DNA from 4 places in the Streptomyces sp. NBC_00080 genome. Region 2 is predicted to be linked to each of the others. Evidence: riboswitches for the same ligand, from Rfam matches in the RefSeq annotation. Region 2 holds a riboswitch; each other region holds the start of a gene.
What was found. Region 2 has a riboswitch for cyclic di-AMP ahead of OHU34_RS17740 (transglycosylase SLT domain-containing protein). Riboswitches for the same ligand answer to the same signal wherever they lie in the genome.
Positions count from the first base shown of each region.

Region 1: another riboswitch for cyclic di-AMP. It lies ahead of OHU34_RS24900 (transglycosylase family protein); the one in region 2 lies ahead of OHU34_RS17740 (transglycosylase SLT domain-containing protein).
Region 3: another riboswitch for cyclic di-AMP. It lies ahead of OHU34_RS35860 (C40 family peptidase); the one in region 2 lies ahead of OHU34_RS17740 (transglycosylase SLT domain-containing protein).
Region 4: another riboswitch for cyclic di-AMP. It lies ahead of OHU34_RS22510 (M23 family metallopeptidase); the one in region 2 lies ahead of OHU34_RS17740 (transglycosylase SLT domain-containing protein).

Region 1 covers NZ_CP108235.1:5,549,157-5,552,510, reverse strand. The annotation lists gene eno (phosphopyruvate hydratase) at 1-683, opposite strand, end outside; gene OHU34_RS24900 (transglycosylase family protein) at 1,026-1,736, opposite strand; cyclic di-AMP (ydaO/yuaA leader) riboswitch at 1,740-1,926, opposite strand; gene OHU34_RS24895 (transglycosylase family protein) at 2,132-3,148, opposite strand; gene OHU34_RS24890 (cytochrome P450) at 3,354-3,354, opposite strand, start outside.
Region 2 covers NZ_CP108235.1:4,005,636-4,008,989, reverse strand. The annotation lists gene OHU34_RS17745 (HAD family hydrolase) at 1-566, shown strand, start outside; gene OHU34_RS17740 (transglycosylase SLT domain-containing protein) at 660-1,133, opposite strand; cyclic di-AMP (ydaO/yuaA leader) riboswitch at 1,137-1,364, opposite strand; gene OHU34_RS17735 (polyprenyl synthetase family protein) at 2,009-3,019, shown strand; gene OHU34_RS17730 (LolA family protein) at 3,245-3,354, shown strand, end outside.
Region 3 covers NZ_CP108235.1:8,014,659-8,018,012, forward strand. The annotation lists gene OHU34_RS35850 (helix-turn-helix domain-containing protein) at 1-604, opposite strand, end outside; gene OHU34_RS35855 (ATP-binding protein) at 818-1,300, shown strand; gene OHU34_RS35860 (C40 family peptidase) at 1,358-1,831, opposite strand; cyclic di-AMP (ydaO/yuaA leader) riboswitch at 1,835-2,046, opposite strand; gene OHU34_RS35865 (hypothetical protein) at 2,389-2,694, opposite strand; gene OHU34_RS35870 (ATP-dependent Clp protease proteolytic subunit) at 2,702-3,337, opposite strand.
Region 4 covers NZ_CP108235.1:5,011,394-5,014,747, forward strand. The annotation lists gene OHU34_RS22495 (MarR family winged helix-turn-helix transcriptional regulator) at 1-267, opposite strand, end outside; gene OHU34_RS22500 (dihydrofolate reductase family protein) at 336-1,463, shown strand; tRNA gene OHU34_RS22505 (tRNA-Met) at 1,535-1,608, shown strand; cyclic di-AMP (ydaO/yuaA leader) riboswitch at 1,957-2,125, shown strand; gene OHU34_RS22510 (M23 family metallopeptidase) at 2,133-3,158, shown strand; gene OHU34_RS22515 (aldo/keto reductase) at 3,349-3,354, shown strand, end outside.

The sequences.
Region 1 (3,354 bases), 1.5 Mb from region 2:
ATGGCCTCGATGATGAGGTCGAGCGCGGCGCGGTTGGACTCCAGGTTCGGGGCGAAGCCGCCCTCGTCGCCGAGGCCGGTGGACAGGCCCTTGGTCTTCAGCACCTTCTTGAGGGTGTGGTAGACCTCGGCACCCCAGCGCAGGGCCTCGGAGAAGGACTCCGCGCCGATCGGGGCGATCATGAACTCCTGGATGTCCACGTTGGAGTCGGCGTGCGAGCCGCCGTTCAGGATGTTCATCATCGGCACCGGCAGCAGGTGCGCGTTGGGGCCGCCCAGGTAGCGGAACAGCGGCAGGTCGCTGGCCTCGGAGGCGGCGTGCGCGACGGCGAGCGAGACGCCGAGGATGGCGTTGGCGCCGAGCGAGCCCTTGTTGTCGGTGGCGTCCAGGTCGAACATGGCCTGGTCGATCAGGCGCTGCTCGGTGGCGTCGTAGCCGACGAGCTCCGGGCCGATCTGCTCGATGACGGCGAGGACGGCCTTCTCGACACCCTTGCCGAGATAGCGGTTGGGGTCACCGTCGCGGAGCTCGATGGCCTCGAAGGCACCGGTGGAGGCGCCGGACGGAACGGCGGCACGACCCGTGCTGCCGTCGTCGAGGCCGACCTCGACCTCGACCGTGGGGTTGCCTCGGGAGTCCAGGATTTCCCGGGCTACGACGACGTCGATGGACGGCACGAGCATCTCCTTCTTGGGATGTGACGCTGGTTGTGCGGGGCCCGGGGGCCTTGATGAGCCCTTGCTGAGCCTTGCGACTAGAGCCTAACCGCCCCGGGACCGTCGGCAGTCGACCGACCGTCCCGTGGACAGACAGACGGTACCTATTGTTTCCGCCCGGAACAAAGGGGGTGGCCGAGAAAAGCCGACAGGAAGTGACGAACGGGCAAAGAGAAACCCCGCTCCGGTGCGTACGGGGGAACACGCACCGGAGCGGGGGGCCCGTGGGGACGGGGGGTGACCCTCACGAGGTCTTCAGTGTGCCGACCTCGCATATGAGGGCGCTGTGGCTTCTCTGGGGGCCAGGTGTCACTTCAGGTGGAGCTGCTGGCCCGGGTAGATCAGGTCGGCGTCGGTGACGATGTCCTTGTTCAGCTCGAACAGCTTCGCCCAGCCGCCCTTGACCTTGTGCTTCTCGGCGATGGAGCTGAGGGTGTCGCCCTTGACGACCTTGTACTCGCCGTCACCCTTCTTGACCTTCTTGCCGGTCGGGGTGGTGACCGTCTTGGAGGCGGCCGGGCGGTCGGTCGAGCGGGAGGCGCTCTGCTCCTCGGTCGAGCGGCTGCTGGTGCTGCCGCTGTTCGACGAGCCGGAGGAGCTGGACGAGCCGGAGGAGCTGGACGAGCCGGCGCTCGAGCCGTTGTAGGCGGCGCCGGACAGGCCGGTGCCGCAGACCGGCCAGGCACCCTTGCCCTGACCCGCGAGGACCTTCTCGCCGATGGCTATCTGCTGGGACTTGGAGGCCTGGTCGGCGGTGGAGGCGTAGGCGGTGCCGCCGTACGCGGCCCAGGTGGACGCCGAGAACTGCAGACCGCCGTAGTAGCCGTTGCCGGTGTTGATGGACCAGTTGCCGCCGGCCTCGCACTGGGCGACCGCGTCCCACTCGGAGGCGGTGGCGGCGGAGGCGTTGCCGGCCGCCAGCAGCGGGGCGGCGATGGCGACGCCGGTGACGCCGGCGAGCGTGGCGACGCGGGTCGCCTTGGAGGGACGGCGGTGCTTGCCCTTGGCGGAAAACAGCATGGTGGATCCCCTCACCGACGCCTGCGAGGTGAGCTGTCGGGTTCGGGCCGTGTGAGTTGCCCGGCCACCTCCTCGCCCGTCGGAGCGCTGCTCCGTGGGAGGTGTGGCTTCACCCCTAGCCGTTCCGGTCAACCGACCGGTCCGGCACTTACCTTGGGTCCCCCGCTCCTGCCTACGGCGCTTGACGCGACGACTGTTCCCGGGTCGTCGCTGGCAGGATTCGGCGTTGCGACGGCCGGGGCTCGGGTTGCCGAGCGGCCTCGACCGTAGACACGCGATCGGTGGAATTTCAAAGACGATCAGGGCTTCTGAGACTCATCCCACACTTTCACCAAACCGGACATTCGGCGCGAAGCGTGACGCGAACTCCCGCTGTTTTTCTTGGGCTTTGCGCCCTATTCCACCCCTGTGTCGAGGGTCTGACCGGCGGCGATGGCGCTCGGGTCAACACCGATGAGGTCCCTGTTCTCGGCGTAGAGGGCACGCCATCCGCCGTCGATGCCAAGGGAGTCGGCGATGGATTCGAGGGAGTCGCCCTCCTGGACGACGTAGGTGGCCGCGGCATGCCGGCCCGCGGACGCGGCGGTGGTGCCGTCCACGCCGGCGTCGGTCGCGCTCCTGGTCGCGGCCTCGTCGGCGGTGGCGCCGCGATGCTTGCCCGAGCCGAGGGAGCCGGTGTCGACCAGGCTCCAAGAACCTTCATCCTGGACGTATTTGTCCGACTCGTCCGCACCCGGGGTCGCCGTGGGTGAGCCGGCGCCCGTCGAGCCGTCGCCCCGGCCACCGGAACCGCCGGACGTGCCGGAACCGTCCGTGGTGGCGGAGGAAGAGGACGAAGGGGATGAAGCGGACGCCGAAGGCGAACTGGAGGAATCGGCGGACGAGTCGGACGATCCGGCCGAGGAGTCCTCGTCGGTCGTGGAGCCCGAGGAGCCGGACAACCCCCGGGACAGGTCGGACAATCCGGAAGAACCAGATGAGTCGGACGAGCCGGAGGAGTCGTCCGCCACGCCGGTGTCCACGTTCAGCGCGCCGTTCTCCTGGGTGAGCCCGGAGGTCAGCCCGCAGGTGCCCCACGCGCCGATCCCCTCGGCCGCGAGCACCTTCTGCGCGACGGCGATCTGCTGGCTGCGGCTGGCCAGGTCGGGACTGGTCGCGTAGTCGAGGCCACCGTGCGCCTCCCAGTCCTTCTGGGTGAGGCTCAGGCCGCCGTACTCGCCGCCACCCTCGTCGGCGCTCCACGAGCCGCCGGTCTCGCACTGCGCCACCTTGTCCCACACCGTGCCGTCCGCCGCACTCGCGCCGGAGGCGGCGAGCAGCGGGATGGCGATGGCGGAGCCCGTCACTCCGGCCGCGACAAGGAGAGCCGGGGCCTGGCGGGGGCGACGGTGACGACCGTTCCCGGAGAGCATGCGAGGGGCCTTTCTCTGGACAGCACTGACCGGCGCGGCGGGTGAAACCGTTGCGTCGCGCTGACGAGAGAACGTATCGGCAGACGATCACTTGTCACAAGTTAATGCCGCGCAGATCACGTGAAGATCACAGACTTGAGTGTTGGTCACCTTTGCTCCGCCGAACGGTCACACTCCGGCTGACATCCGGTCAGGTACGGATCACT
Region 2 (3,354 bases):
ACCGTCTGCTGTGGTCGGTCACCCTTGACCGGGAGCTGGCCGAGACCGCGCTCGGCAAGATCGAGGCGGAGGTCGGGCAGCTGTACGCGGCCGTCGACCAGGACGGTGTCGACGGGCTGACGCTCATCGAGCCGGGCTACCGGATGCCGCACCCGACGCTGCCCGCCCTGCGCGTCGGCCGGCGCGACGACCTGTGGTGCGAGCCGATCAGCAAGGTGCTGCTGCGCCATCCCACGCTGTCCGACGACGAGTTGGCGTCGACGGCCCGCTCGGTGGTCGGCTCGCTGGCCACGGTCACCATGTCGGGGCCGGGCACGGTCGAACTCCAGCCCTGCGGGATCACCAAGGCGACGGGTCTGGCCCTGGCCGCCGAACACCTGGGGCTGCGGCCCGAGGACACCGTGGCCTTCGGGGACATGCCCAACGACATCCCGATGTTCGACTGGGCGGCCCGGGGCGTCGCCATGGCCAACGCCCATCCTGAGCTCAAGGCGGTGGCCGACGAGGTGACGACGTCGAACGAGGACGACGGCGTGGCCGTCGTCCTCGAACGTCTGTTTCCGTAACCGGCTACCGGCTACCGGCTACCGGCTACCGGCCGCCGAGCCCCGGGCCCCGGCGGCCGACAACCGGTGACCGGTGACCGGCCGGCGGGACGATCAGTACGCGCCGAACACGTTGTCGATCGAGCCGTAGCGCGCGGCCGCGTAGTTGCAGGCGGCGGTGATGTTCGCGACCGGGTCGTACGAGTCCCACGACGTGCCGCTGACGTGGTAGGCGCGGAAGGTCGGGTCGATGACCTGGAGCAGTCCCTTGGACGGGATGCCCGCGGCCGCGTTGGAGTCCCAGAGGTTGATGGCGTTGGGGTTGCCGGAGGACTCGCGGATGACATTGCGGTAGATGCCGTTGTACGTCCCCGGGATGCCGTGCTGCCCCATGACCTGGAGGGAGGCGCGGATCCAGCCGTCGAGGTTGTTGGCGTAGCCGAGGCTGGTGGCCGTGGAGACGGCCGGGGTCGCCGCGGAGGCGGTGGTCGCCCCGAGGACGGGGAGAGCGAGCACGGCCGCGCCGGTGGCGGCGACGGCGAGCGTGCGGATGAAACGGTTGCGGCGCGGCTGAGCGGCAGCGGGCATGTCGAATTTCCTCTCCGGCGCCTGCGAGGTGAGCTGTCGGGTTCGGGCGGGAGCTGCCCGGTCGCGTCCTGACGGTCGCGGCTTAACCCCAAGCCGTACGGTCTGTCCGAAACGCCTTGTGTGTCCAAGACATCCGGAAATTCCGTTTCGGCGACTTACCTGGTTCCCCCGCTCCTGCCGAGCGTTATCGATGGGTGTTCGGGCGGCGGCAGGATTCGGCGTTCCGCCCGACAGGCCGGGAACGTATGCGAGAGCACATGTCCGAAACAAGTACCGGATTCACAGATCACCCCTATTGACCTTGGTCTGTGGCCTATGAGGTGCTTGATCCTTTGTCGGTGCAAAGCTTCAACTTGCTTGAGGGGTGCGGAGAATCGGTGAAGGGTGAACCCGGACCGGATCTCCGCGGGCAGTGAGCCAACTCACCAGCGTTCACAAGAGCGGCGAAACGGGCATTAGCCCCAACTCATTGTTAAAGCACCGGTGCTGGGCGGCGGAGGGGGGTGTGACGGAATCGCCTTCCTTCGCGCCCGATGCGTCACGGGGGAAGGCTGGGGGGAATGCGTGATCGTCGTCACGTGGCGAGAGGGTCGGACGGGCGCGTCGGGTCGACGGGAGCCCCGCTCCGGGACATGAATCTCCAGTTCCCGGAAACTCTCTCCATGTCCGCTCATATGAGCTGATCAAAAACATATCGGGCGTGATCCGATGGCGCCTGGCCTGCGGGGGCCTCCCGGGCGAGTCCATTCGAGCCCGCGGGACGTGGGGGCTATCGGTGATCGAAACGTGACCGGATACGCTGACTTGAGTGATGGCAGAGACCTATCGACAAACCGCGTAATCGCCAGTAGACACCAGCAGACAGGAGACCCCTCGTGACCGTCGTCGGGCCGTTCGGGCTGAGCGTGCGGGACCAGGCTCTGGAAGCCGATGTCCAGGCCGGATTGGCGGCTGTCGAGGAAGGCTTGCTCGAGGCCACCAAGAGTGCGGTCCCGTTCATCACGGAGGCCGCCCAGCACCTCGTACGCGCGGGCGGGAAGCGGTTCCGGCCGCTGCTCGTGGTGCTCGCGTCACAGTTCGGGGACCCGTACGCGCCGGGTGTGGTGCCCTCGGCCGTCGTGGTGGAGCTGACCCACCTGGCCACGCTGTATCACGACGACGTGATGGACGAGGCGGCCGTGCGGCGCGGGGTGTCCAGCGCGAACACCCGCTGGGGGAACTCCGTCGCCGTCCTCACGGGTGACTTCCTCTTCGCGCGTGCCTCCCACATCCTGGCCGACCTCGGGCCCGAGGCGGTGCGGGTACAGGCGGAGGCGTTCGAGCGGCTGGTCACCGGGCAGATCCTGGAGACGGCGGGGCCGACGGACGGGCGGGACCCGGTCGACCACTACCTCGACGTGCTCGGCGGCAAGACCGGCTCGCTGGTGGCCGTGGCCTGCCGCTTCGGGGCGATGATGTCCGGCGCCGACGAGACGGTCGTCGACGTGCTCACGCAGTACGGCGAGCGGCTCGGTGTCGCCTTCCAGCTGGCGGACGACGTCCTGGACATCGCCTCCGACTCGCACGAGTCGGGCAAGACGCCGGGGACGGACCTGCGCGAGGGCGTTCCCACGCTGCCCGTGCTGCGGCTGCGGGAGCGGGCGGCGCGGCTGTCGCTGCCCGAGGACATCGCGCTGTGCGAGCTGCTGGACTCCGACCTGACCGACGACGCCCGGCACACCGAGGCGCTTCAGGCGCTCCGGGCCCACCCGGCGCTGGAGCAGGCCCGCCGGGACACCGTGCGGTACGCGAAGGAAGCGCGGTCCGCGTTGGCGCCGTTGCGGGAGTGCGACGCGAAGGCGGCGCTGATGGAACTCTGCGACGCGGTGGTCCACCGGGCGGGCTGACCCCGGGACCCCTACGGGTCGGATGCCGCCTCGTCACCTTCGTGTCATACCGCAGGCGTATGTGGAGTTGAGCCCTCGGGTTGACGCTTCCCCATGGCTGATTTGGTCAGATGGGAACCACGGAAAACACCACTCCTCACCGATTCGGGTGAGAATGGCGGCTTGGGGTGGGGACGTTCAGGCGTGAGATGACCAGCCGCCGCCGACGACGGAGGTAAGGCACACATGGCACCGAAGGCATCCGACGACACCACGACCGGCGGGGAGTCGACCGGCGCGGAAGCCGACGACCTGCGCCTCGGACGGCGCAAGGCCGCACGGTACATCGTCCCGGT
Region 3 (3,354 bases), 4.0 Mb from region 2:
ATCGGGCGGCTTCCACGAGCCGACCGAGCTGTCGTGCCATCACCTCGGGCCCGCCCACCTCCCTTCGCAGCACCGCCTCGTCCAGTACGGCGCTCAGTTCCAGCGGCGGCTGCGCGCGCAGCACGTCCTGGCGGGCCAGCCGCACCTCCACCAGGGTGTCGAGCTGATCCTCGGCGCCGCGCTCCACGGATGCCCTGGTCACCGCGCGCGCGTACTCGGGCGTCTGCAACAGCCCCGGTACCACCGTCGTCTCCAGGGTGCGCATCGCACTCGCCTGCGACTCCAGACTGATGAAGTCCCGGTAGGTGGGCGGCAGCACCCCGCGGTAGGCGTGCCACCAGTGGTCCCGGCCGCCACTGCCGTCGTCGCCCGCCAACGCCAACATCAGCTCCCGCAGTTGCGGATCCGCCACACCATAGGTGTCGAGGAGTAACCGCACATCGGCCGGTTTCGATCCACTGATACCGGTCTCGATGCGGCTCACCTTGGACTGGTGCCAGCCCACGAGCCGGGCCGCCTCACCACTGGTGAGGCCCGCCTGGGCGCGCAGATTGCGCAGTTCGGCGCCCAGCTTCCGGCGGCGCACCGCGGGACCGTGCTGCATGGGCTCCTCCTTACTCCTATCGGGCCGACCAAATACGCTCTGCCGTCGCAGAGTTCACCGCATTGGGCGACAGATATATGCATATCTCGGTGGATCCCACCCGTGACCGGCGCGGTAATGGCAGTCTGGCGAAGAAGCACCAGTCCGGGACCGTACTCGAACCATCCGCACCGTGTCGGGCTCCCGGTCCCGTGGGAAAGGGTCGACGTCGCCATGGCAGATCACCTGGAAGCATCCGTCACTCTGCCGAGCGATCCCGCCTCGGTCTACGCTGCTCGCGTATTCGTGGCGGGCGCCCTCGGGGAGTGGGGTCTGCCGGCGGACGCGGAGCTGGCCGACGCCATCCGGCTGATCGTCTCGGAACTCGCCACCAACGCCGTACAGCACACCTTCGGCCAGTCACCCACCTTCACGGTGGACCTGGCCCTCGACCGTGACGAACACCTGCGCGTCGGGGTCACCGACAGCCACCCGCGCTTCCCCAAACGACTGCCGGCCGCCGTCCAGCAGGACAACGGCCGAGGCATGGTGATCATTCGATGGCTGACCGCGGAGTGCGGCGGCAGGCTGAGAGTGCGGCCCACCCGGGAGGGCGGCAAGACGGTCACCGTCGAGCTCCCGTGGGCCGTCCCGGCGGCGGAGCCGGTGGCCGGCGCCCTGGCGGCCCCGGCGGAGGGTGAGCTCCCGGGGCGGTGAAGGCGTGTCAGGACGCCCCCACCACCCCGGGAAACCAGCCCGTGACCCGGCCAGGCCCTAGCGGACCCGCCCGTACCAGACGCTCTTGGTCCAGATCTTCTGGAGCTTCACCACGTCGCCGGTCTTGGGCGAGTGCCAGATCTTGCCCTTACCCGCGTAGATCCCGACGTGGTAGACGTTCGAGCCCGAGTGGAAGAACACGAGGTCGCCTGCCTTGCGGCTCGACGCCTTGATGTGCTTCGTCTTGTTGTACTGCTGGGACGCCGTCCGCGGCAGGCTCTTGCCCGCCTTCTTGAACGAGTACAGCGTGAGCCCGGAGCAGTCGAACCTCTTCGGCCCGGTGGCCCCGTACTTGTACGGGGCACCCTTCTTGGAGGCCGCGATCTGGAGCGCCTTCGTCGCCGGTGTGGCGGCCGCGGCGTCGGGGGCGAGCCCCGGGACCACGACCGAGCCGCCCACGGCGGCGATGGCGAAAGCCGAGGCCGTACCGGCCCTGGCCATGAGCGACGGGACACGATTGAGCGCAGTCATGCGCAACCCTTCGTCAGCCGCCTGTGAAGGATGACCTGTCGGATTCGGGCTGGCGAAGTTGCCCGGCCGCTGCTGCGGCTTCACCCCAAGGGCTGCTCGGCCCGGTCATGGCGTGACCGTTCCGGCGACCCGTCGTGCTTGGGTCCTCCACTCCTGCCGATGCACTCCTGTCGACCGGTCATCCGGGCGGCGGCAGGACTCGGCGTCCGCCCGGACCGCCCCGCCTCTTGTGGCGGGGGCTTGTCGTCAGTCAGGGATCTTGGCTCACCGATGTCCGAAAATCCCAACGGAACCGGGGATTTGTGGGGTTACTCACCACTCACCCGTTCGGGTGGACACCCTGATGGGCGATCAGGTGTCAAGGCACCCCAGGGGCTCCCACCAGCGGTGGAGCCCGCTATTCCGCCCGAAGAGCGCCCTTTTGCGCAACCTCGCGGGGGTCGGGGGAGCAGTAGACGCTCCGCTGAACGGGGGTACCTCTTATGGGTCGTTTCAACTCCGGTCCGGTCGTCACGTCCTGGGCGCGAGCGGTCCGGACCGGAGGCGGGTCGCCCGGGTCAACTGTCGGAGAGCGGAGGCAGCGTGACACGCGCGGTACGGCGCTCCCCGTCCAGCACGCGCAGCGCCCGCGCGAGCGTCGGCGCGTGCAGCTCGCTCTCGCCCCGCTGGTGCATGAGCGTCAGCGCGTCGCGCAGCGCGGTCGCCTTGGTCACCAGCGCCTGGGCGGCGCGCAGTCCGCGGTAGGTGTCGCCGTGGTGGGCGGGATTGATCCGGCCGAGCATGTCGACCACGTCGAGATAACCGTCGATCAGCTCGGCCTCCGCGCGGGTCAGCGCGGGCAGTGGCGGCAGCTCGGGCACCATCGGCGGCTCACCTCCCGCCGGGCGCGCCGGCCGATGCCTTGCGGCTGGGGATGATCCCGTCCACCAGGCCGTACTCCACGGCCTCCTGGGCGGTGAGGAACCTGTCCCGCTCGATGTCAGCGGTCACCTGCTCCGGCGTCCGCCCGGTGTGCCGTACGAGCATCTCCTCCAGGCTGGCGCGGGTCCGGGCCAGCTCCTCGGCCTGGATCGCCAGGTCGCTCGCCTGTCCCTGGACGGGCTCGGGCAGGGACGGCTGGCGGATCGTCATCCGCGCGCCCGGCAGCGCGTACCGCTTGCCCGGCGTGCCCGCCGCCAGCAGCACCGCCGCGGACGAGCCCGCCTGGCCCAGGCAGGTGGTCTCCACGTCGCAGGTGACGTACCGGATCGTGTCGTAGAGGGCCGTCATCGCGCTGAAGGAGCCGCCGGGGGAGTTGATGTACAGCGCGATGTCCCGGTCCGGGTCCTTGTGCTCGAGGTACATGAACTGGGCCATCACGTCGTTCGCCGAGACGTCGTCGATCCGCGTCCCCAGGAAGACGATCCGTTCCTCCAGCAGCTTCGAGTACGGATCCATGGTCCGGTGCCCGAAGCTCGTGCGCTCGGTGAACTCGGGCAGGACATGGCGGGCGGACGGTCGGTTCATCGGAGCCCCTCCTTCTC
Region 4 (3,354 bases), 1.0 Mb from region 2:
CTCGCGCCGCACCAGCCCGTCCTTCTCCAGCCGGGAGATCGCGTAGGTCAGCCGGCTGCGGGTGATCTTCAGCCGCTCCGCGAGGTCGGTCATCCGCAGCCGCCGGTCCGGGACGTCGGAGAGGTTGGCGAGGATGGAGTAGTACAGGTGGGGCATGCCGGCCTCCTGCTGGAGCTGCCGGTCGATCGCGTCCTCGAGGAGGAGGTAGCCGGCAACGTACGCGCGCCAGGCGCGTTGCTCCTCGGGGGTGAGCCAGCGAGTAGTCATGCCCCCAGTGTAAGTTTGTTTCAAACTTGAACCAAGCCCTGCCCGTCATCCCAGGGAGAGCCGCGCCGATGCCGTACCCGTACGTCCTGCTGTCCGCCGCCGTCTCTCTCGACGGCTATCTGGACGACACCACGCCCGAGCGCCTGCTCCTTTCCGGCCGCGCCGACTTCGACCGCGTCGACGAGGTGCGGGCCTCCGTCGACGCCATCCTCATCGGCGCCGGCACGATCCGCGCCGACAACCCCCGGCTCCTCGTGAACTCCCCCGAGCGCCGCGCCGCCCGCGAGGCCGCCGGACTGCCGCCGTACCCCCTCAAGGTCACCGTCAGCGGCTCAGGGGACCTCGACCCGGCGGCGAACTTCTGGCACACGGGCGGCGAGAAGATCGTGTACACGACGGAGAAGGGCGCCGAGCGGGTCCACGCGCTGGGCCTTGCCGCGGACGCCGTCCCGCTCGGCCCCGAACTGGACTGGCGCCGCCTCCTCGAACACCTCCACGACGTGCGCGGCGTACGGCGGCTCATGGTCGAGGGCGGCGGAACGATCCATACCCAGCTGCTCCGGCAGGGCCTCGCCGACGAGCTCCAGCTCGTCCTCGCCCCGCTCTTCGTGGGCGACCCGGCCGCGCCCCGCCTGTTCGGACCGGGCGGCTACCAGGGCGGACGCCTGCGTCTGGTGGAGACCCGGCGCATCGAGGACGTCGTCCTGAACCGCTACGAGCCCACCGCCCCCGGTGCCGGACCGCTGCCCGCCGCGGCCGACCGGCACTGGCTGGCCCTCGCCTGCGCCCTCGCCGCCGACTGCCCGCCGTCGGGCACCGCCTTCAGCGTCGGCGCGGTGATCGTGGCCGCCGACGGCACGGAGCTGGCACGCGGGCACTCCCGCGAGGCCGGCGACCCGGTCGTGCACGCCGAGGAGGCCGCCCTCGCGAAGCTCGATCCCGCCGACCCCCGGCTGTCCACCGCCACCGTCTACAGCAGCCTCGAACCGTGCGCCCGGCGCTCCTCCCGCCCGGCCCCGTGCGCCCGCCTCATCCTCGACGCGGGGGTGCGCAGGGTGGTCACGGCCTGGCGCGAGCCGGACACCTTCGTCACCGAGGCGGACGGAACCGGCCTGCTGACGGCCCAGGGCGTCGACGTCCTCGTGCTCCCGGAGTACGAGGAGCGGGCGAAGGAGCCGAACCGGCACCTCCTCTGAGGCCGCTGGGGCCCCGCGGATCAACCGATGTGCTTTCCGTCCCGCTGATGGCGTACAGTTGTGTTCATCGCCGCGGGGTGGAGCAGCTCGGTAGCTCGCTGGGCTCATAACCCAGAGGTCGCAGGTTCAAATCCTGTCCCCGCTACTGATAAACCGAAGGCCGGAATCCGAAAGGGTTCCGGCCTTCGGTGCTTCGTCGACCACTTCGACTGCTTCGGCGACTCCGACGACTCCGCCCTCTTCCTCACTCTTGGTGACCGGACGACCGCCCTGCGCATAACGACTGGGTCACCATCAAAACTCCCGTGACTGACGAAGCGTTTCCGGGGCATGTCGAGGCGTGGTCAACTCGCCCGTTTTTCACCGCTGGTAGCCCAAAAGTCCAGGCCGGAAATGTTGTTGATCAAGAGGAACAGCTTGGAAACCCACCCCCGGGTCTATTAACGTTCGATAACGCAGCGCGGTCGTCCCAGCCGGCACCAGAGTCGGCTCCGTGCGGCACGTGCCGAATCCCGCAAGGGAACCGGGGAACCACCACCATGGGGTGAATCACGCGGAAGCCGTCGTGAACTCGCAGAGTCCACGACCGGTATACGCGCGTAGGAGACCTTCCCGCTCCGAACCCGTCAGCTAACCCGGTAGGCGACGGAAGGAAAGGAGTGCGCCCGCGTGGCGTCCAACCCGCCTGCCCCCGAGGCCCCGTACGCGCCCAGCCAGCGGCCCACCGAGACCTTCGGCTACGGCGACTACCGCACCGACGAGGGACCTTGGGAGGAGTGGAACCCCACCGCGGAGTCCACTCGCCCGGTACGCGGCAAGCACCGCGTCGCCAAGCAGCGCGGCGGCGGATTCGCCCGCAGCTCCACCGTTCTCGGTGTCGGCGTCATAGCCGCCGTCAGCGCGGGTGGCATGGCCAGCGCCAACACCGGCAAGGCCCCGGTCTCCATCTCGATGCCGGACCTGCCCAACGTCGGCTCGCTCATCTCCGACGACGACGAGCCCACCCCGGAAGCCGCGCCGGCCCTCGCCAGCTTCGGCTCGGAAGCCGCCGTGGACACCGAGGAGAGCACCGCCGACGCCGGCGAGGCGCTGCGCAGCCGGATCATGGCGCAGGCCGAGTCGCAGCAGTCGCAGGTCGAGGTCAAGGCTCTCGCCGCAGCCGCCAAGGCCGAGTCCGACGCCGCCGCCAAGGCCGAGAAGGAGGCGGAGGCCAAGGCCGCCGCCGCGAAGAAGAAGGCCGCCGAGGAAGCAGCCGCCAAGGCCGAGGCCGCGCGCCTGGCCGAGCTGGCCAAGCAGTACACGCTGCCGACCTCCTCGTACACCATCACCTCGACCTTCGGTCAGGCCGGTTCGCTCTGGTCCTCCGGCTACCACACGGGTCTCGACTTCGCCGCGCCGACGGGCACGCTCATCAAGGCCGTCCACAGCGGCACCATCACCGAGGCCGGCTGGGCCGGTTCCTACGGCTACCGCACCATCCTGACCCTGGACGACGGCACCGAGCTGTGGTTCTGCCACCAGTCGTCGATCAGCGTCAGTGTCGGCCAGAAGGTCGCCACCGGTGATGTGATCGGACGGGTGGGCGCGACCGGGAACGTCACCGGGGCCCACCTCCACCTCGAGGTCCACCCGGGCGGCAGCGCCGAAGGCATCGACCCGGCGGCCTGGCTGCGCGACAAGGGCCTCAACCCCTGAGTCGTCCCTCCCGAGCCCCGATCCGTCTCTCCATCCTGATCCTCCCGGCAGCCCCGACGCCCTCGGCGTCGGGGCTGCCGGTCTGTGCCTGTCACAGCCGCGGTCACAGGTGCCGGTCATACGTGCTGTTCACATGTTCTTCGCGTCACGCCCGGAATGGGCGGGCCGTCGGCGCCCGTTGACACGAAGCATGACT